Aliamphritea hakodatensis: one gene and its partner. Each later gene encodes a partner of the first gene's protein in a complex. Links are inferred from orthologs where the notes say so. Each region holds a gene or a part of one and is shown in the gene's direction. Other genes may lie near its edges.

Region 1 (6,255 bases):
ATGGTCTGAAAGCGCCGCTGGTATTGCAGATTATCTATCGGCGGGAAATCACCGGACAGGTACTGATTGAACAAACCGCCAATCAGCTGAGAAATAAAGTCCCGGAAGAACAGATCCAGCTCTGGCTGCAGGAGCTGGCATCCCTGTGGCCGGATATCCGTACTGATGATCAGTTGACCTTTCATATGAAGTCTTTCGACAGTGGCGATTTTTATTTTAACGGCCGGTTGCTGGGGAATGTTGAGCATCCGGGGTTTGCCCGGGCATTTATCAATATCTGGCTGGCGGATGATGGCCGTTATTCGCGTATGGCAAAACAGTTACGGGGTGAGCCGGCCCCCTGAGGAGACTGAGTGATGAATACTGCCATGAGAAGTTACCGTACCTTATCGCTGTGTCTGCTGGTGTTACTGGGGATTGTGGTGCTGTTACAGGGCTGTGCTGTGTCACTGGATAGCTATAAAGATAATACCCCCCGGCTGGAAATGGCCCGGTTTTTCAGCGGCCAGCTGAAAGCGACCGGTGTGGTGGAGGATTACCGTGGCAAAGTTATCCGCCGGTTCAGTGCGGATATTAATGGTTACTGGCAGGGCGATCAGGGGGTGCTGGATGAGCGCTTTTATTTTGCCGACGGTGAAGTACAGAACCGGTGCTGGCAGCTGAGAAAAGAAGATGATGTCTTTACCGGCACGGCTGCCGATGTGGTCGGTGAAGCCCGTGGTCGGGTCGCAGGGAATACGCTGCACTGGCGTTACGTGTTGCGGGTGCCGGTGGGCGGCAGCGAGTGGCAGCTGGCACTGGATGACTGGCTGTATCTGGTGGATGAAAACAACCTGATCAACCGCACCCGGATGAGTAAGTTGGGGCTCGGGGTTGGGCAAATTACACTGCATATCCGCCGGATCAGCGATCAGCCACAGCAACCGGCGGATGCATCCTGCCAACTGACAGCGGAGGCCCTGTGAATACCTTTCAGACACTGCCCTGGGAACGGGTATGGGTAACCGGTGCTGGCCGGGGAATTGGTGCGGCGCTGGCTATACAAATGTGCCGGGCCGGTGTGGATGTGCTGGCCTCGGCCCGTTCGGCAACTGAACTGGAAGCCCTGCAACAGTCTCTGGCGGATGCACCGGGGAAATTATTGATTGAGCCGCTGGATATTTGTCAGCCGGATCAGATCCGCAGTTGTTTCCAGCGCTGGCAGTATGCCGGTACTTTACCCGATTTGGCTGTACTGAATGCCGGTACCCATGATCCGTTTCCGGTTGAGGCATTTAAAGCTCAGCGCTGCCAGGCGCTGTTGAATGTGAATCTGTACGGGACTCTGAACTGTATCGAACCTCTGCTGGCGCATTACTTGCCCCGGCACCGGGGGCACATTGCCGTAATGGCATCGGTCGCCGGTTACCGGGGCCTGCCGACCGCTGCGGCCTATGGTGCCGGTAAGGCAGCGCTGATTAATCTTTGTGAATCTCTGTATCTGGATCTGGCGGACAGCGGGGTCAGAATACAGGTGATTAATCCGGGCTTTGTCCGGACCCCGCTGACCGATAAAAACGATTTCGCTATGCCGGCACTGATGGAGCCGGAAGAGGCGGCCCGGGCAATTATCGGAGGGCTGACGGGCAACCGTTTTGAGATCAGTTTCCCCGGCCGGTTTGTGATCTGGCTGAAATTGCTGCGTGTATTACCCTATAGCTGGTATTTTAAAGCGATCGCTAAAATAACCGGGAGCCCCCCTGAATGACCCCTTTAGCCCGTTATGCAAAGGCGCTCAGTGAACTTACCCCTGATACCGTCAATGCGCTTGCAGGTTTGCTCAGTGAAAACGCTGTGTTCTGTGACCCGTTTAACCGGGTTACCGGCAGGGCTGTTTTTCTGCGGATATTCGAGGATATGTACGGCCGGTTGGAAGATGTCAGTTTTGAAGTGCATCAGTTGGCGGAAACAGAGCAGGGTGGCTTCATCTACTGGACATTCCGTGGTGACAGTAAGCTGACAGGTCTGCTAAGGATTGAGGGCATCAGCCGGGTAGTTCTGGATTCAGAAGGCCGGGTGACGCTGCATGCGGATTACTGGGATGCCAGTGTGCTGCTGGAGCGGTTGCCCCTGCTGGGGCGTGTTATTCGCCGGATTCGCCGTAAGCTGGCCCTGCCTGAGTCTGACAGCCTTTAGATTAAATGCGCTTCGCTTATCCTGACTCAGAGGCAGGGTTGATATCCTGTGAGCTAAAAATATCCTACCGGTCAGAGAGTTACAGATTCACGCCTCTTTCGCTATTAACATAATATCTATAATTAATTTTATATATCGGTTGCTGTTCTCCTAAGCTGATTCTGCCAACAGGGATAGTTTTAAGGAGAGGATCATGACTAAAAAGCTGACCACTGCCACCGGATGTCCGGTCACCGATAATCAGAATGTTATTACCGCAGGCCCGCGGGGCCCTCAGTTACTGCAGGATGTGTGGTTTCTGGAAAAAATGGCCCATTTCGACCGTGAAGTTATACCGGAACGCCGCATGCACGCCAAAGGTTCAGGGGCGTATGGCACCTTTACTGTGACCCATGATATTAGCCGCTATACCCGTGCCAGTATGTTCTCAGAGGTAGGCAAACAGACCGAAATGTTTGCCCGGTTTACCACCGTCGCCGGTGAACGGGGTGCGGCAGATGCAGAACGGGATATTCGCGGCTTTGCGCTGAAGTTTTATACCGAAGAAGGCAACTGGGATCTGGTGGGGAATAATACCCCGGTCTTCTTTATGCGCGACCCGCTGAAGTTTCCGGATCTGAACCATGCGGTGAAACGGGATCCGCGTACCGGCATGCGCAGCCCTCAGAGTAACTGGGATTTCTGGACGTTACTGCCGGAAGCGCTGCATCAGGTAACGATCATAATGAGTGACCGTGGTATACCCGCCTCCTTTCGGCATATGCACGGGTTTGGCAGCCATGCTTTCAGTATGGTGAACGCCGACAATCAGCGTCACTGGGTAAAATTCCATTTCAAAACCTGTCAGGGGATTAAAAATCTGACGGATGAAGAAGCCGCTCAGGTGATCGGACAGGACCGGGAAAGCCATCAGCGTGATCTTTATGAAACCATTGAGAGTGGCGATTATCCCGCCTGGATCATGTATATCCAGGTGATGACTGAAGCGCAGGCTGAACGCAGCCCCTTTAACCCGTTCGATCTGACGAAGATCTGGCCTAAAGGGGAGTATCCGCTGATTGAAGTGGGCCGGATGGAACTGAATGCTAATCCGGAAAACTTTTTTGCTGAGGTTGAGCAGTCGGCCTTTAATCCTGCCAGCGTGGTACCCGGTATCGGTTTTTCGCCGGACAAAATGTTGCAGGGGCGGTTGTTTGCCTACGGTGATGCCCAGCGTTACCGGCTGGGAGTGAATCATCATCAGATTCCGGTGAATGCTCCCCGGTGCCCGGTCAATAGCTACCACCGCGACGGCGCTATGCGGGTGGACGGTAACTATGGCAGTACCATTGCTTATGAACCTAACAGCCTGCAGGAATGGCAGGAACAGCCTGCGTATGCAGAACCGCCGTTGCCGGTTACCGGGGATGCGTCTCGCTGGGATCACCGTACCGATGATGATTATTTCTCTCAGCCCGGTGCGTTGTTCCGGCTGATGAGCCCGGCGCAGCAGCAGGTGTTGTGTGAAAATACCGCCCGGGCGATGGCAGGAACTTCACCGGAGGTACAGCGCCGTCATGTGGCCAATTGTCAGAAAGCGGATCCGGCCTATGGGGCGGGTGTCGCGGAAGCACTTGGTCTGTGCGTCTGCGTTGAATGATGGCAGATAACGTGATGATTCAGGGCATTCATGCTCTGGATCATTGCCCGGAAATCGAGGGAGATATCTTATGAATGTGCTTTATACCGCAGCAGGATTGTTGGCGTTAGGGTTGGGAATTCTGGGGATATTTGTGCCGCTGATGCCCACCACGGTGTTTGTTCTGATCGCCGCCTGGTGTTTTGCAAAATCATCGCCCCGGCTACACGCCAGACTGGCTAACAGTAAAGTATTCGGTGCGATTATCCGGCAATGGGAAAGCCGGCGCTGTATCCCGCAGAAGGCGAGATACGTGGCGACTGCTTCTATGCTGGTTGCCGGCAGTGTTGCTTTTCTGACAATGGACAGTGTGATTCTGAGGTGGATGGTTGTGCTGACGATTGGTCTGAGTATTCTGGCGGTGATGTCCGTTAACGTGTGCCCGGTCATGTCCCGTAACCTGAGGGCCAGCAGTCAGCTAAGCGTTGACAGGAATGGCTGATAGGAATCGATGAGAGGAACCGCTGACAGGGTATCAGCGTGATGCTGCTGTTCCGGTATCCTCAGGGGTGATAACAAACAGGCCTACATCAATGCTGCGGGACAGGAAGCCTCCTTCACAGTAAGTCAGGTAATAACGCCACAGGCGGCGGAATTCATCATCAAAACCGTGCCGGATGATGGCTGGCCATTGTTGTTCGAAACTGTTGCGCCAGAGGTTCAGTGTCCGGGCGTAATCCATGCCGAAAAACTCTTCGTGGTGCAGGGTAAAACCGTGTTTGGCAAAGGTGCTGTGCAGTGCTTCCCGGCTGGGCAGCATGCCCCCCGGAAAGATGTAGCGTTGGATAAAGTCTGCCTGTTTGCGGTAGCTGTGAAAGCGCTGATCATCAATGGTAATCACCTGTAAAACCGCCTTGCCGCCTGGTTTAAGGCTGCGGCGTAATACCCGGAAATATTCATCCCAGTGTTTTTCACCCACGGCTTCAAACATCTCAATGGAGACGATGCCATCGTACTGTTCGTGGAGGTCACGGTAGTCGGTCAGGCTCAGGTGTACATCATCCTGTTTGCCGGCGTTTGCGATGCGGTTTCGGGCCCAGCTTAGTTGTTCTTTTGACAGGGTAATACCGTGAATTCTGAGCTGATGTTCGCAGCTGGCCTGTTCGGCAAAACCGCCCCAGCCGCAGCCGATTTCAAGGACATGCTGATCCTTGCCGGCATCGAGTAAGTCCAGAATACGCCCGTATTTATTATGCTGTGCCTGTTCCAGATCCTCATCAGGATGTTGGAACATTGCCGCTGAGTAACTCATGGTTTTGTCCAGCCAGGGGGCATAAAAATCGTTTCCCAGGTCATAGTGGGCGGCAATATTTTCCCGGCTGCCGGAGCGGCTGTTGTCCCGCCGCAGATGATACAGATTGTCCAGCAGGGTGCTGATCCGGCTGCCCCGGGTCATGCTGCTCAGAAGTGTTTCATTAGCTAGTGCCCAGCGGGTCAGGGCGGTGAGATCATCGCTGTTCCAGTGCCCTTTTACATACGCCTGTGCCCAGCCGCTGACATTGCCGAAAAAGAGGCTTTTCAGCGCCGACCAGTTGTTCAGTCGCAGTGTGGCTGCGGGTGTTTGCTGCTGTCCCGCCTGATATATAAACCCGGAGGGCAGTTGCAGTTCCAACCTGCCCTGCAGGCGGTTTTTAAATCCCCGCAGGTAGCGCAGGAAGAGTTTTTCCTGCCAGTCTGGGGTTTTCACCGGGTGTTTGTATTCACAGGCTTTCATCATGGAAGTCTCCGTTCTGGTCGTACCAGCTGATACTGTTCCGGGGGCCTTTTTCTCTGGGCTGCAGGCTGAGCTTTTTACGCCACAGCCGGAGTGCTTCCCAGTGAATGCCAACCATGACTTTAAGGGTCATCAGTGGGTGGCTGAGAAAGCGTTTTAACAGGGCGGCGTCGCTGAAGGTTTCCTGCTGACCTGCAAATGTCGCTTTGAAGAGCAGCTGTTGCTGCAGGTCGTGTTGGCGAATACCAACGCTGACGGCGCTACCCGGCGGCCGGATGGTAAAACTGTAACGGGTATCCAGCGGCATAAACGGACTGACGTACATTTGTTTGTTGCAGCTGTGCTGTAATTTTTCAGTACTGTCGGCGGGAATCAGGTAAGTGTGACGTTGCCTGAAGGTATTGGTCACTTCATAGAGGATAACCTGTAGCCGGTTATCGGCGTCATAACAGAAATAGACACTCAGTGGGTTAAATACATAGCCAAGAATGCGTGGATAACACAGCAGGCTGATTCGGGTACAGGCATGTGCATAGCCGCGCCGGCTGAGCAGTTTGCGGACGCCGGCTGCTAATTCACCGTTGCCGCTGCCATGGTCTTTTTCAAAAAATGACAGCAGGTTAAAGCGGTTCACCGAAAATAGCCTGAGTTGTTGTAAACGGGGCAGCTCATCAAGATCAATACACAG
Region 2 (5,781 bases), 3.7 Mb from region 1 along the record:
TGCCGGAAATGAATGCGTTGCTGCGGGATATGGAGCAAACTGAACGCAGTGGCCAGTGTAACCATGGCCGGCCGACCTGGACCCAGATGTCTATGCAGGAGCTCGATGGCCTGTTCATGCGTGGTCAGTGAGCCTTGGTGCTGTTCGCAATAAACTGTTTTTAATTTGGAGTACGACGTGACAACGTCTTTACCACCGGCAATTTTTCTGATGGGCCCGACTGCGGCAGGCAAAACTGACCTGGCGATGGCTCTCTGTGACTTGCTGGACTGTGAAATCATCAGTGTGGACTCGGCCATGATCTATCGTCAGATGGACATTGGTACCGCCACGCCGGAAGCTGAGTTACTCGCCCGGTATCCCCACCGGCTGGTGGATATCCTCGACCCGTCCGAAGCGTATTCTGCGGCCGATTTTCGCCGTGATGCCTTGCAGCATATGGCGGATATTACTGCCAAAGGAAAAATTCCTCTGCTGGTGGGCGGAACCATGCTGTATTACCAGGCGCTGATGAAAGGTCTGGCCGATATGCCGGAAGCTGATCCTGTGGTGCGCCAGCGTTTGCTGGAGGAGGCAAACAGTAACGGCTGGGAATGTTTGCATAAGCGGCTGGCGGAGGTTGATCCTGAGTCGGCCCAACGGATTCATCCGAATGATCCGCAGCGGTTGCAGCGGGCGCTGGAGGTGTATGAGCTGACCGGTAAGTCCATGACTGAGCACTGGCAGGCCCAGGAGGCTTCTCGTGCGCCTTATAACATGCAGTCGCTGTGTGTGATGCCCACCGAGCGTTCGGTATTGCATCAGCGGATCGAACAGCGTTTTCATCTGATGCTGGAACAGGGCTTTGAAGCGGAGGTCAGAGCATTGTGGGACCGTGGTGATCTGGATGCATCAATGCCTTCAGTCCGCTGTGTCGGTTACCGGCAGATGTGGGAATATTTTCAGGGCCAGTGGGACCGTGAAACTATGATCCATAAAGGCGTTGTGGCGACCCGTCAGTTGGCAAAACGGCAGATAACCTGGTTGCGCAGCTGGCCCGATTTGAAAACTTTAGCCTCAAATGATCCAAATTTAACAAATAATGCCTTGAAATTGTTAGAGGGTGGCATTATATAATGCTGTAGCTTGAATTTTTCGGACCGTCCGGCTTTTTTGAGGCGGTCACATGCGCAGGATTTTTAACAGGATTTGAGTTGCGCATACCTTTTTATTATCGATTCACAGGAAGGAGCTTCCAATGTCAAAAGGGCAATCTTTACAAGACCCTTATCTGAACGTACTGCGTAAAGAACGCGTACCCGTTTCTATTTTCTTGGTAAATGGTATCAAGCTACAGGGGCAGATTGAGTCATTCGACCAGTTTGTTATCCTGCTTAAAAATACTGTCAGCCAGATGGTCTATAAACATGCAATCTCAACTGTGGTCCCGGCCCGTCCGGTTAAGTTACCACAGGGTGATGAATCGGCTGACTGAGGTTCTATTTGTTTTTTGAGCGTCCCGAGTCTGGCGAATGCGCCATTCTTGTCCACATAGATATGGCTGATGAGGCGGACCGGGAAAGCCCGAAAGAGTTAGAAGAACTCGCGCTTTCTGCTGGCGCCGATCCTGTAGATATTCTTACCGGTAGTCGCCATCAGCCCAGCCCTAAGTTATTTATCGGTAGCGGTAAGGTCGAAGAGTTGAAGGCCATGGTGCATCAGTATGATGCCGAGCTGGTTATTTTCAATCATTCGCTAAGCCCCGGCCAGGAACGTAACCTCGAAAGAGAGTTGCAGTGCCGGGTGCTGGACCGTACCGGTCTGATTCTGGATATTTTTGCTCAGCGTGCCCGTACCCATGAAGGTAAACTTCAGGTGGAGCTGGCACAGTTAGAGCATATGTCGACACGTCTGGTACGTGGCTGGACACACCTTGAGCGTCAGAAAGGTGGTATTGGTTTACGCGGCCCGGGTGAAACCCAGCTGGAAACCGACCGCCGGTTACTGCGTGCCCGCATCAAAAGTATTCTCAAACGACTGGAAAAAGTCCGTAAGCAGCGTGATCAGGGGCGTCGTGCCCGTAGCCGCGCTGAAGTGCCGGGCTTATCGCTGGTGGGTTATACCAATGCCGGAAAGTCGACGCTGTTCAATCAGCTGACTGAGGCTGAGGTGTACGCCGCTGATCAGTTGTTCGCGACGCTTGATCCGACCCTCCGCCGCATTGAAGTTGCGGATGTCGGGCAGGCAATCCTTGCTGATACGGTAGGCTTTATCCGTCATTTACCCCATAAACTGGTTGAGGCGTTTCGTGCGACGTTGCAGGAAACCACCGAGGCCACTTTGCTGCTGCATGTGATTGATGCCTTTGATGAGGATCGTCAGGAGCATATTGACGAAGTGAATGCGGTACTGGCGGAAATTAATGCGGATGAAGTGCCCTGTCTTGAGGTCTATAACAAGATTGACCGTATGACGGGTATTGAACCGCGTATTGACCGTAATGATGAAGGTGTACCGGTACGGGTCTGGGTGTCTGCGGCAACCGGACAGGGTACTGACTTGCTGTTTCAGGCTATTTCTGAGCGTCTGGCGGATGATGTGTTCCATGATTCCATTCAGGTGGCACCTTCTGAAGGTGCTTTCCGTGCCCTGCTGTATGGTCAGGGGGCAGTCCTGAATGAAACCTATGATGATGCCGGTGAAAGTCATCTGGAAGTACGCTTGCAGCGTAAAGACTTTATGCAGATTCTCAGCAGGGTAAGTATTCCGGCGGAACGTTATCTGGGGGTTGATGTCAACAAGCCTGAGTGGCTTCAGTGACGACAAATATCTGAATTTTAAAAGTAAGCTGCGTACATCGGACGTTGCATACTATGATTAAGCTACATACAATTTTGGTAGTTTTTGGTGCTTTACCTGTCGATTCGGTAAAGACAAAGCATTAACGGTTCTAGAACGGAGAACAGTATGGCTTGGAATGAGCCTGGTGGTAACGGGAATAATCAGGATCCCTGGAACTCTGGTGGCAAGCGTAACGGTGGCGGCAATAATGATCAGGGACCTCCTGATCTGGATGAAGCGCTGCAAAAGCTACAGGAAAAACTTAACGGCATTTTCGGTAAACCGAACAAGACCGGCGGTTCCGGTGGCAAATCAGCTGCGCCGTCAGGCGGTCTGTTTGGCATCCTTATCGTCATTCTGCTGGTTGGCTGGGCAGCTCTGGGCTTCTACACTGTCGATCAGCAGGAGCGGGGTGTCGTACTGCGTCTGGGTAAATTCAGCGAAACGGTTATGCCGGGTCTGCAGTGGAACCCGCCTTTGATTGATCAGGTTACTCAGGTCAATGTGACCCGGGTAAATGCTTATGATCACCGTTCCCTGATGCTGACAGAAGATGAGAACATTGTTGACGTATCTATTACCGTTCAGTACGTCATCTCTGATCCTAAGAATTACCTGCTGAAAGTCCGCGATCCGGAAGCCAGTCTGGCGAATGCTTCTGAGTCTGCATTGCGTCACATTGTAGGTGGTTCAGAAATGGATTCCATTCTGACTGAGGGCCGTGAGGTACTTGGTACGGATGTGAAGGGTCGTCTGCAGCAGTCTATGGAAGATTATCAGACCGGTTTACGTATCACTCAGGTGAACATTAAAGAAGTTAAGGCACCGTCTCAGGTTCAGGATGCATTTGATGACGTAATCAAAGCGCGTGAGGATGAGCAACGGGTCATTAACGAAGCTGAGTCTTACCGTAACGGTATTATTCCTGAAGCGCGTGGTATCGCCCAGCGTATGAAGGAAGAGGCAAGTGCATACCGCGAACAGGTGGTTGCTCGGGCACAGGGTGATGCGCAGCGTTTTGAGTCTCTGCTGGGTGAGTACCTGAAAGCACCGGATGTAACCCGTGAGCGTCTGTATCTGGATGCAATGGAGTCTGTTATGGCGAACAACTCTAAGGTACTGGTTGATGTTGAGGGCGGTAATAACATGATGTATCTGCCGCTGGATAAGTTATCCGAGCGTCGTCAGGTACCTGTTGAGTTTAACCGTTCAGGAAACACCCGTCTGAGTAACGATAATATCCGTGATATCACTGATCAGGTGATTGAGCAGTTGCGTCAGCGTCAGCAAACCAACCGTCGGGAGGCCCGGTAATGTCTGGTAAATCTATGGCAGGCGTCGTCATCGCGCTATTGTTGGTCGTGCTGGCATCTAATTCGCTGTTTATTATTAAGGAAACTGACCGTGCAGTTTTGCTGCGCTTCGGTGAAATCGTGAATCCTAACCTGCAGCCTGGTCTGCATATTAAGATTCCTGTTATCAATAAAGTGCGTAAGTTTGATGGCCGGGTACTGACCCTGGATGCGCAGCCGCAGTCTTATCTGACGGTTGAGAAGAAGCGTCTGGTGGTTGACTCCTTCATTAAATGGCGTGTTATTGATCCGCAAACTTACTACACCGCGACTTCCGGTGACCAGTTCCGTGCAGCGGAGCGTCTGTTCCCGAGTGTGGATGCAGGTCTGCGTGCGCAGTTCGGTGAGCGTACGCTGACTGAAGTGGTATCCGGTGAGCGTGATCAGTTAATGATTGAGCTGACTGAGTCACTGAGCCAGTCGACCCGTGACGAGCTGGGTATTGAGCTGATTGATATCCGGGTTAAGAAGATCGATCTGCCGCAGGAAGTATCCAACTCTGTATATGACCGTATGCGTACTGAGCGGGAGCGTGAAGCCCGTGAGCTGCGTTCCCGTGGTCAGGAGCTTGCGGAAGGTATCCGGGCTGATGCTGACCGTCAGAAAACGGTTATCGAAGCCGGTGCGTACCGTGATGCACAGGAGTTGCGTGGTGAAGGTGATGCGGAATCTGCGGGTATCTATGCCAAGGCATATAGCCGTGATCCGGAGTTCTATTCTTTCTACCGCAGTCTGAATGCCTATAAAGAAGCATTTAACCAGCAAGGCGATATCATGATTCTGGAACCGGACAGTGAATTCTTCCGTTACCTGAATGCGCCGGGTCTGGAGCGTTAATTGCTACTTTTGATTAATTTTTACCCGGAATAGGCTGCACTATTTGCCCTGTTCCGTGGTAGAATTCTGTAACCGGGTTTAAGCCCGGTTTTTTTATGCGGTTTTGTGCGAGGCGTTATGTGGTCGGAGCTTTGGCAACCCCTGTTAATCGGTTTCAGTCTGATGCTGATAATCGAGGGAATTGTGCCTTTTCTGTATCCCGGACGCTGGCGCAGGTTAGTTCAGCAGTTAGCAAATATCAGTGATAAGGCGCTGCGGATAACCGGTTTAATCAGTATGCTGGCTGGGCTGTGCATACTGTATATGATTAACTGATCGATCGATTAGGAGAGTTGCATGGCCTTGGCAGATCGCTGGTTATTACCAGACGGTGTCAAAGAAGTCTTGCCACCACAGGCGCGTCAGGTTGAAGCGGCCCGCCGGCAAGTGCTAGATATGTATAATACCTGGGGTTATGAATTAGTCATGACACCAATGATCGAACACCTGGACTCTTTGTTAAGTGGTGTTGGTCGGGATCTTGATCTGAATACATTTAAAGTAACGGATCAACTGACAGGCCGGATGCTGGGCATCCGTGCTGATATTACCCAGCAGGTGGCGCGGATTGATGCCCACCGTCTGAAAAACGATAGTCCTAATCGTTTGTGTTATTGCAGTACTGTTCTGCATACCTTGCCAGCAAATCCGCTGGCGTCTCGTAATCCCTTACAGGTAGGTGCTGAGTTATTCGGCCACTCGGGCCTGGCCAGTGATGTCGAAATTATTTCCC

The links.
Region 2: the proteins of PCI15_RS22160 (region 1) and hfq are in contact, whole or in part, in a crystal structure (PDB 3VU3), measured with the Escherichia coli proteins. The link is inferred for Aliamphritea hakodatensis from one-to-one orthologs.

Annotation. Positions count from the first base shown.
Region 1 is NZ_AP025281.1:4,877,590-4,883,844, reverse strand. Bases 1,773-4,591 are described here. They hold PCI15_RS22160 (catalase), read left to right. Parts: upstream 1,773-2,368; coding sequence 2,369-3,814; downstream 3,815-4,591. Other genes in these bases: PCI15_RS22150 (SAM-dependent methyltransferase), read right to left, coding at 4,329-4,591; PCI15_RS22155 (YbaN family protein), read left to right, coding at 3,885-4,295; PCI15_RS22165 (nuclear transport factor 2 family protein), read left to right, coding at 1,773-2,175. Also shown: PCI15_RS22180 (chalcone isomerase family protein), read left to right, coding at 1-344; PCI15_RS22175 (DUF3833 domain-containing protein), read left to right, coding at 357-965; PCI15_RS22170 (SDR family NAD(P)-dependent oxidoreductase), read left to right, coding at 962-1,747; more of PCI15_RS22165, read left to right, coding at 1,744-1,772; more of PCI15_RS22150, read right to left, coding at 4,592-5,570; PCI15_RS22145 (DUF1365 domain-containing protein), read right to left, coding at 5,554-6,255.
Region 2 is NZ_AP025281.1:1,144,262-1,150,042, forward strand. What follows is about bases 1-2,855. They hold hfq (RNA chaperone Hfq), read left to right. Parts: upstream 1-1,237; coding sequence 1,238-1,474; downstream 1,475-2,855. Other genes in these bases: mutL (DNA mismatch repair endonuclease MutL), read left to right, coding at 1-131; miaA (tRNA (adenosine(37)-N6)-dimethylallyltransferase MiaA), read left to right, coding at 211-1,116; hflX (ribosome rescue GTPase HflX), read left to right, coding at 1,483-2,799. Also shown: FtsH protease activity modulator HflK, read left to right, coding at 2,947-4,134; protease modulator HflC, read left to right, coding at 4,134-5,009; PCI15_RS05215 (DUF2065 domain-containing protein), read left to right, coding at 5,127-5,324; PCI15_RS05220 (ATP phosphoribosyltransferase regulatory subunit), read left to right, coding at 5,346-5,781. UniProt on the Escherichia coli protein: RNA chaperone that binds small regulatory RNA (sRNAs) and mRNAs to facilitate mRNA translational regulation in response to envelope stress, environmental stress and changes in metabolite concentrations.